DNA from 2 places in the Rhizobium sp. RHZ02 genome. Region 2 is predicted to be linked to the other one. Evidence: riboswitches for the same ligand, from Rfam matches in the RefSeq annotation. Region 2 holds a riboswitch; the other holds the start of a gene.
The links. Region 2 has a riboswitch for FMN ahead of IB244_RS16605 (EamA family transporter). Riboswitches for the same ligand answer to the same signal wherever they lie in the genome.

Region 1 (4,423 bases), on a different contig from region 2:
CGAGGTAACGCGCTCCCATCCGGTCGATCTTGTTAACAAAGACAAGGAACGGAATGCCAAGTCGCTGCAGGGCGCGTACCAGCACTCGCGTCTGAGCTTGTACGCCTTCGACGGCCGATACGACCACAATGGCCGCATCGAGCAACCTCAATATTCGCTCGACTTCGGCGATGAAATCTGGGTGACCGGGAGTGTCGATCAAATTGACGTCCAGATCGTTGATCCGGAACGACACTACAGCCGCAGCGATGGTTATCCCGCGTTGTCGTTCTATGGCGAGGCTGTCTGTTTGGGTGTTGCCGCCATCGACACTGCCGAGTTTGGCGATTGCACCTGTATCGAAAAGGAGGCGTTCCGTAAGGCTAGTTTTGCCTGCATCCACATGAGCTAGGATGCCCAAATTTAATGTGCGCATGATCCATCAACTTCTCAAAAATTCGGGTTTGAACTTGTTGAGAAGTCACTCGGCGCATTGGGGCCTCCAGGATAGAGAACTATCTGTATCTCAAGTTGGCGATACCCTTAGAACTTGTAGTGATGCTGAGAAATTTCGTCAAGCGAGAGGCAGTCGACGGTGGCCTCTTCAGCAGAAGCTCATCGTGGAAGGTCCGCAGTGTGTGGATCGTCAAGAAATGAGTAGCAAGCGGTGAGCTAACGTAGAGAGGCAGACCGATCGCAGGGATAGCGTCGGAGCGGCGAGTATATGAATGCTATGAGCCAAGTGCCAGCGTCAAAACTGGAGTGCCATTTCTGCGGCCGGGAAGTGGCAACTCAAAGACAATATGTTATTGAAAAGCCCGCTCAACGGAAGCCGTTGAAAGTAGACCTCTTGAAATGGAATTTCCCTGATCAAGGAGACCCAATGCCAAACCCTGTTCTGTTTTCCCCTTTCCGGGTTGCCGGGCTGGAGCTTGCGAACCGCATCGTCATCGCGCCCATGTGTCAATACTCAGCGGAGAATGGATGCACTACTGACTGGCACCTTATCCACTTGGGGCAGCTTGCGCTCTCCGGCGCGGGTTTGCTGACCATCGAGGCTACCGCTGTAGTGCCAGAAGGGCGGATCACATTCGCGGATATCGGTCTCTACGATGACGCAACCGAAGCTGCCCTAGCTCGGACGCTGGATGGAGTGCGCCGATATTCGGATGTGCCGATTGCTATTCAGCTTGCCCACGCCGGTCGCAAGGCGTCGACAGATATCCCATGGCTGGGAGGCAAGCAGATCCCGCCAAACCACGATAATGGTTGGCAAACTGAAGCGCCTTCTTGCATGGCATTCCTTCCGGAGTACGTGCCGCCTACAGCGCTCGATCAGGAGGGACTAAAGCGTGTTCGCGACGCATTCGTCGCGTCGGCAAAACGTGCCGCCAGTATCGGCATCGACGCTGTCCAGATCCACGGTGCCCATGGCTATCTTCTGCATCAATTCCTTTCACCGTTGTCCAATCGGCGAACTGACGACTATGGCGGGTCGATCGAAAATCGAATGCGCTTTCCTCTCGAAGTCTTCGATGCCGTTAGGACTGCATTTCCGGCGGGCAGGCCCGTGACGATGAGGGTTTCGGCGACGGATTGGGTCGAGGGGGGGCTGAAACTGGCGGAGGTGATCGCCTTTGCAAAGGAGCTTGAGGCGAGGGGGTGCGACGCGATCCACGTATCGAGCGGCGGGCTGGATGCCAAGCAATCAATTCCAGTCGGGCCTAACTACCAGGTCCCACTTGCGCGGGCCATCAAGAATGAAATCAAGATCCCGGTCGTGGCGGTTGGTTTGATAACTGAGCCTGTGCAAGCTGAGGCGATCGTGGCCACCGGTGACGCGGATCTGGTCGCAATTGCACGGGCCGCACTCTACGACCCTCGTTGGCCTTGGCATGCAGCCGCAGCGCTGGGAGGTCAGGTATCCGCGCCTCCGCAATATCTACGGTCGCAACCTTCACAGTACAAGAATCTATTCCGACCCTAAGGTTTCTACTACGGAGTGCGGAAGGGAGTGTTCGGCAGTTTATCGCGACGTTCTCTTGCGAACTGATGCAGTGAATGTCTATGTTACGCATGTTCTCAGGGCGGGGTGTAATTCCCCACCGGCGGTATCGAGGCAACTCGGAGCCCGCGAGCGCCTTCGCGATAGCGAAGGGTCAGCAGATCCGGTGAGATGCCGGAGCCGACGGTCATAGTCCGGATGGAAGAGAGCAACGCAGGGGTCGTCGTGTTTGACGACGACTTGTATGCTTGTTCGCCCAAGGGAAAATTGTGGCTGTTAAAGGCCATGCACGCCGCTCACCGCGGCAACCCTTGAAAGGCAGAAGAGAATGGCAATTTCCAAGATTGATGATGCGATCGCCGCTATTGCGCGTGGCGAGATCGTCGTTGTTGTCGATGACCGCGACCGTGAAAACGAAGGGGATCTCGTGATTGCCTCCCAAGCAATCACTCCTCAATCGATCGCGTTCATGATGAACAACGCGCGTGGTCTCATCTGCGTTGCGATGGAAGGCGAAAGGCTCGACGAGCTCGATATTCCCCTGATGGTTCCGCGCAATACCGAAGTGCTCAAAACGGCGTTCACCGTGTCCGTGGACTATATCCCAGAAACAACAACCGGGATTTCTGCTGCCGATCGCGCAGCGACCGTTCGGGCCCTCGTCACCGACGGCTCTCGTCCCGAGGATTTTGCGCGTCCAGGACATATCTTCCCGCTGAGAGCCCATCCAAACGGCGTTCTCTCTCGTCCGGGCCACACGGAAGCAGCGGTTGACCTTGCCCGGCTTGCTGGTCTTTCACCATCCGGAGTGATCTGCGAAGTGGCAAACGACGACGGAACGATGGCTCGGCTACCCGAGCTGGAAGTGTTTGCTGAAAGACACGGTCTCCAGCTAATCACGATCGAAGATCTCATCGCCTATAGAACGTCCAGCCTGTCTTCTAAGGCCGCATGATTTTCGGAACTGCAGGCGCGATTTCCATTGGGGAATCGCGCCGAAGCTAAAGATGGACGTCAGCCGACGGACGGGTAGCAAAGTACGGCTGCGTGCGACATGTCCGCCATCGGATAGCTTTTTACGGGACGCTCCCTTCCCGTTGGTCTTTAGGCGGCTAAAAAACGCCCAAGTCTCGCGCCGCCGCGGCTCCTAAGGCTAATTCATCCAAGGGTGGGTCGGTCGCCAACACGTTTTCGGCCGTAGCGTTAGACCTGGATGGCGAAATAACTGAGCTCAGATCTCAATTGGCTCAAAAACTGCTATTGCAGAATGAGCAATTAAAGCAACTGCTTGCGCGTTATAGCGGGTATGGAGTCAAGCGGACCAAGTGATTTCGGTGTGGCCGGACCAGCATCCGACACGAGCTTGTTGTTGTCGTCTGAAAGATAAAGCCCTTTAGCGCCCGCTGCAGCAGCCCTAGCCGTAGCTTTGGGTTGCCGTCGACTTCCGCAGAGAAAATCAGGGAGTCGGATTCTTTTGAACTATCCGCTCAAGACTCAAGGTTTACCGCCGCCAATGTTCACTGTATGTTCTGCTTCTCCATAGCGAGGTTGATGGACAGTGAGAATCGATACCCGATTGCATCGAGATAAAAAGCGCTTAGCGCAAACAAAGCTGACTTCGTTGGCCGACGACCATCCTTTGCGGGAGAAATATTACCTCTGGATACAAGAACTCGATGACCTGATGGCCGGAAGCGAGGCTAGGTTCTCTGAAAGTGACTCTCGGAAGAATAACGCCGTCGTGCAAGCCGAACCGAGGGGAGTGGACGATGGTGATGAAGTCCTTGGTGATGAAATAGGTAGAACGGGAATCAATTTGCCTGTCGGCCCGGGAGTTGCTTGCAATGACAAGCGCCCAGTTCATTCTAGGCAGGCAGACCGGTTGAAATGCTCGGCAGGCGTTGACGAGCGAAGAAAAGAACTAATGGCCGAAAACCAATGGCTTCGTGACATGCTTGGGCGATATGGCAATGCGGTCGACGACGGGCGAAGGCACCGCGCCGCGTCCCCTAGCGGGGGGGCAGCCAGCAAACGATGCCTCTGACGGGCCAGTTGTCGCGCTTCTCGATAAGCCCCTATCGAATAAACGTTGAATGCTCTACCCTACAAAGCTCCAAGAAGCTTCGGTTGACCGAGATGACTTTGGAAAAGGGCAAAACCTACCACATCAATGGCGAAGGCACGAAGCGGCAGGAGGCAACCCTACGTCAACGCCTTCGGCTCAAGTGGCTGCCTTTTGGAGACGGCGCCAAACCCGAGGCGATTGATCAATACGAGAGGTTTCTTGCCCTGGCGGATGATGAACAGCGCGTGTTTGTGGCGACCCTCGACGCCGATGAAGCCGAACTTTACATCGCATTGATGGCCGCCAGGGCGATGTATGTCGACCCCACCGGTCGTAAAGATGGAAGCATTACGGAAGCCAAGGTTAAGGCCCAT
Region 2 (4,423 bases):
CATCCGTATCGCCGGTTACACCGAAGACGAAAAGCGCGAAATCGCCAAGCGGCACCTGCTGCCGAAGGCCATCAAGGAACATGCGCTGCAGCCGAATGAATTCTCGGTCAGCGACGATGCCCTGATGGCGATCAGCCAGCAGTACACCCGCGAAGCTGGTGTTCGTAACTTCGAACGCGAATTGATGAAGCTCGCCCGCAAGGCGGTCACCGAGATCATCAAGGGCAAGACGAAGTCCGTTCATGTGACGGCCGAAAACATCGACGACTACCTGGGCGTTCCGCGCTTCCGCCACGGCGAAGCAGAGCGCGAAGATCAGGTCGGCGTGGTAACGGGCCTGGCCTGGACGGAAGTCGGCGGCGAACTGCTGACGATCGAAGGCGTCATGATGCCGGGCAAGGGTCGCATGACCGTGACCGGCAACCTGAAGGAAGTCATGAAGGAATCGATTTCCGCAGCGGCATCCTATGTCCGCTCGCGCGCCGTCGATTTCGGCATCGAGCCTCCGCGCTTCGACAAGAGCGACATCCACGTGCACGTACCGGAAGGTGCGACGCCGAAGGATGGTCCGTCGGCCGGTGTTGCCATGGCAACCGCGATCGTCTCAATCATGACCGGCATCCCGGTCGACAAGAACGTGGCGATGACGGGTGAAATCACCCTTCGCGGTCGTGTTCTGCCGATCGGCGGCCTCAAGGAAAAGCTGCTCGCAGCGCTTCGCGGTGGCATCAAGAAGGTGCTGATTCCGGAAGAAAACGCCAAGGATCTGGCGGAGATTCCGGATAACGTGAAGAACAACATGGAGATCATCCCGGTGTCCCGCATGGGCGAGGTGATTAAGCATGCGCTGGTCCGCAGACCGGAAGCAATCGAGTGGGATGGCACGGTGGAAACGCCCGTCATCGCGACGGTCGAAGGGCTCGACGAAACGGGTGCAACCATAGCTCACTGAGCTTTGTTTGCCACATTCGTGCCCAATTGCTTAAAAACCCTGAAAAGGCTGGCGTTTTCGCCAGCCTTTTTTTGTGAAATTGGCACACGGGTGCTTGCATTTCCTTGATTTGCAGGCTCTTTGGGGTGCGGCGGGCCTGATGAACTCTATTCTGCGCCTGGCTTATAGATTTGAGTCGTTTCGAACCATTTAGAAAGGGGTGGAAACATGAACAAGAATGAACTCGTGTCCGCAGTTGCCGAAAAGGCAGGACTCTCGAAGACCGACGCTGCTTCCGCGGTTGATGCTGTTTTCGAAGTCGTCCAGGCTGAACTGAAGGGCAAGGGCGACGTTCGCCTCGCTGGTTTTGGTAGCTTCACCGTCTCCCATCGCGCAGCCACGAAGGGCCGCAACCCGTCCACCGGCGCAGAAGTCGATATTCCGGCTCGCAACGTGCCGAAGTTCACGCCCGGCAAGGGCCTGAAGGACGCCGTCAACGGCTGATATGAATTTACTTGGCGGCCGGGCAACGAGACCGGCGGCACAAGTTTCGAAGGGTTCGGCCACGGCCGAACCCTTTTTGCTTTTCGCGGCCTTGTCGGCACGCGCGGCATGTCATACGAAATGACCGTTCTCAGGGCGGGGTGAAAGTACCTACCGGCGGTAAAGGCCTTGGCCCCAGCCCGCGAGCGCCTTTTGGTCGTGTGCCGAGAGGGTCAGCAGATCCGGTGCAATTCCGGAGCCGACGGTTACAGTCCGGATGAAAGAGAATGAGCGGAGCGGGCGAGGGTGGATTCTGCCCTCGCTGCATATCGCGCTCATGCGTCCTGATTTGTGTTGGTTTCGGAAAGAAAGACATGAATCAGACTTCCCCTACGTTTTCCGCTTCGCGAGCAATGGTCGGTGCTGCCTGGATGATTGCCGCGGGCATCGCCTTCTCTATCCTCAATATCGTCACGCAATGGCTGACGATGAAGCTCGCTTTCCTCTCGGCCTCGGCAGCCTTCTGGCAATATGCCTTTGCCCTGGTGTTCTCGCTGCCCTTTCTCTGGCGCGCCGGTCTTGGGGCAATGAGAACGCGTTATCACTGGCGTCATGTTGTACGAGTCGCCTTGGCTGCCTTTGGGGGTAACGACCTGGGTCGCGGGGCTTGCGCAAGTACCCATCTGGCAGGCGATTGCGCTGGTAATGACGTCTCCGTTCTTCATCATCATGGGCGCACGCATCTACCTTGGTGAGTATATCGGCCCTGCGCGATGGGCCGCGACCGCAACCGTGCGGCGGGCCTCCTGACCGTGATGGCGCAGTATTTTCCTGACGTTAGCCTATTCGGCAGCCGATGCCGCTTACATTCAGCCATTCGACGATCTCAAGCTGCCGCTCAACGTGTTCGCCGGCTGGCTGGTCTTCGGCTATGCGCCGACCGGCTATCTGTGGTTGGGCGCGGTGCTGATCCTTGGGGCATCGCTCTTCATCATGCGGAACGAAATGAAGAAGGAGCGGGAGACCCGCTAGCGCGTTCAAAATATGACATCGGTGTCATCCCGGTGTCATGCCCATCCCCCAGAAAAACCTTGTGTGAACTCATGGGGGATTTCATGACAACTGTATCGCGCAAGACAGTGCTCGTTGCGGCGCTCCTGGCGACGGCCGCGTTTCCGGCCGCCGCAGAGCCCGTCTTCAATCGTATCGCAACCTTTCCGGTGGCATCCAACCTGCCACAGGAGAAAGACAAGCTCTCGGCCACTTCGGCGGAAATCATCACGGCTACCGACGACGGCATGACGCTGATCTATAGCGACAGCCCACTCGGAGCGATTGGTTTTGTCGATATCTCAGACGCCAAGGCTCCGAAGGCCGGGGGCGCGCTGATGATGGACGGCGAGCCGACATCCGTGACATCAACCGCCGGAAAGGCGCTCGTTGCCGTCAATACGTCGAAGAGCAAGGCAAAGCCTTCTGGGCGTCTCGCGATCGTCGACGTTGCCACCAAGAAGATCGAGAACGCATGCGACCTTGGGGGGCAGCCGGATTCGATCGCACTCAACAAGGACAAGACGCTCGGCGCGATCGCGATCGAAAACGAGCGTGACGAAGAGGTGAACGACGGCAAGATTCCGCAGATGCCGGCAGGCAACCTTGTCGTGTTCCAGGTCAAGAACGGCGCGGTCGATTGCGGTTCGATCAAGCACGTGATGCTGACTGGACTGGCGGGCATCGCACCCGAAGATCCGGAGCCGGAATTCGTCTCCTTCAACGACCAGAACGAGATCGCCCTGACCCTGCAGGAAAACAACGAGATCGTCATTATCGACGCGGCGACCGCAACGGTAAAGGCGCACTTCCCTGCGGGCAGCGTCGATCTCGCGGGTATCGATACCAAGCGCGACGGCGCGCTGAGGTTCACCGGCGAACTCAAGGGCGTGTTGCGCGAGCCCGACGCCGTGAAGTGGCTGGACAACGACCGTCTGGTCGTTGCGAACGAAGGCGACTATCAAGGCGGCTCGCGCGGCTTCACGATTTTCGACAAGACCGGAAAGGTACTTTACGAATCCGGTGCCTCGTTCGAACGCGCTGTCGCCAATATCGGCCACTATCCGGACAAGCGCTCTTCCGCCAAGGGTGTTGAGCCGGAAGGCTTGGAGGTCGCGACCTTCGGCGGCCAGAAATACATCTTCCTGCTTTCGGAGCGCGCTTCGGTCGTCGGCGTCTACAAGGATACCGGCGCGGAACCGCAACTCGTCCAGATCCTTCCGTCCGGCGTCTCGCCCGAGGGTGGCGTGGCCGTCCCGTCGCGCAATCTGTTTGCCACCGCCAACGAAGTCGATCTCGGCAAGGATGGCGGACCGCGATCCCACGTAATGATCTATCAACTTGCGGAAGGCGAAATGGCCTATCCGCAGATCGTTGCGGCGGAGAAGGAGGGCAATCCGCTCGGCTTTGCAGCACTTTCGGGTCTTGCCGCCGTTCCGGAAAAGCCGGGCCAGCTGTTTGCCGTCAGCGACAGCGTTCTCGGCATGCAGCCGACGATCTACACTATCGACGCCACCAAGAAACCGGCCGTCATCACCGAATCGCTGACCGTCAAGCGCGATGGCCAGCCGGCCCAAAAGCTCGATATCGAGGGTATCGCCGTCGACGAGAAGGGCTGGTTCTGGCTGGCCTCGGAAGGCAACAGCGAGAAGCTTTTGCCGCACGCGCTGTACCACGTAAACCCGAAGGGCGAGATCAAGGAAGAAATCGCTCTGCCGTGCGAACTGACCGCCAACGAAATCCGCTACGGCTTCGAAGGCGTGACGATCATCGGTTCCGGCGACGATGCCACCCTGTGGATGGCTGTTCAGCGCGAATGGAAGGATGACGAGAAGGGTTTCGTAAAGCTCGTCTCGTACAACCCGAAGAGCACGGAGTGGGGCGCCGTCCGCTATCCGCTGGACAAGTCCGAAGCCGGTTGGGTTGGTCTGTCTGAGATTTCCGCTCAGGGCGACGGCG

Region 1: linked by a shared signal. The riboswitch ahead of ribB (3,4-dihydroxy-2-butanone-4-phosphate synthase) and the one ahead of IB244_RS16605 (EamA family transporter) in region 2 are both predicted to bind FMN.

Annotation. Positions count from the first base shown of each region.
Region 1 covers NZ_JACUZX010000001.1:312,072-316,494, forward strand. Annotated here, with positions in the region: gene IB244_RS01460 (elongation factor G) at 1-415, opposite strand, end outside; gene IB244_RS01465 (NADH:flavin oxidoreductase/NADH oxidase) at 863-1,966, shown strand; FMN riboswitch at 2,054-2,198, shown strand; gene ribB (3,4-dihydroxy-2-butanone-4-phosphate synthase) at 2,313-2,939, shown strand; gene IB244_RS01475 (hypothetical protein) at 4,112-4,423, shown strand, end outside.
Region 2 covers NZ_JACUZX010000010.1:49,006-53,428, forward strand. Annotated here, with positions in the region: gene lon (endopeptidase La) at 1-952, shown strand, start outside; gene hupB (DNA-binding protein HupB) at 1,160-1,435, shown strand; FMN riboswitch at 1,558-1,707, shown strand; partial or broken gene IB244_RS16605 (EamA family transporter) at 1,789-2,446, shown strand; gene IB244_RS16610 (esterase-like activity of phytase family protein) at 2,530-4,423, shown strand, end outside.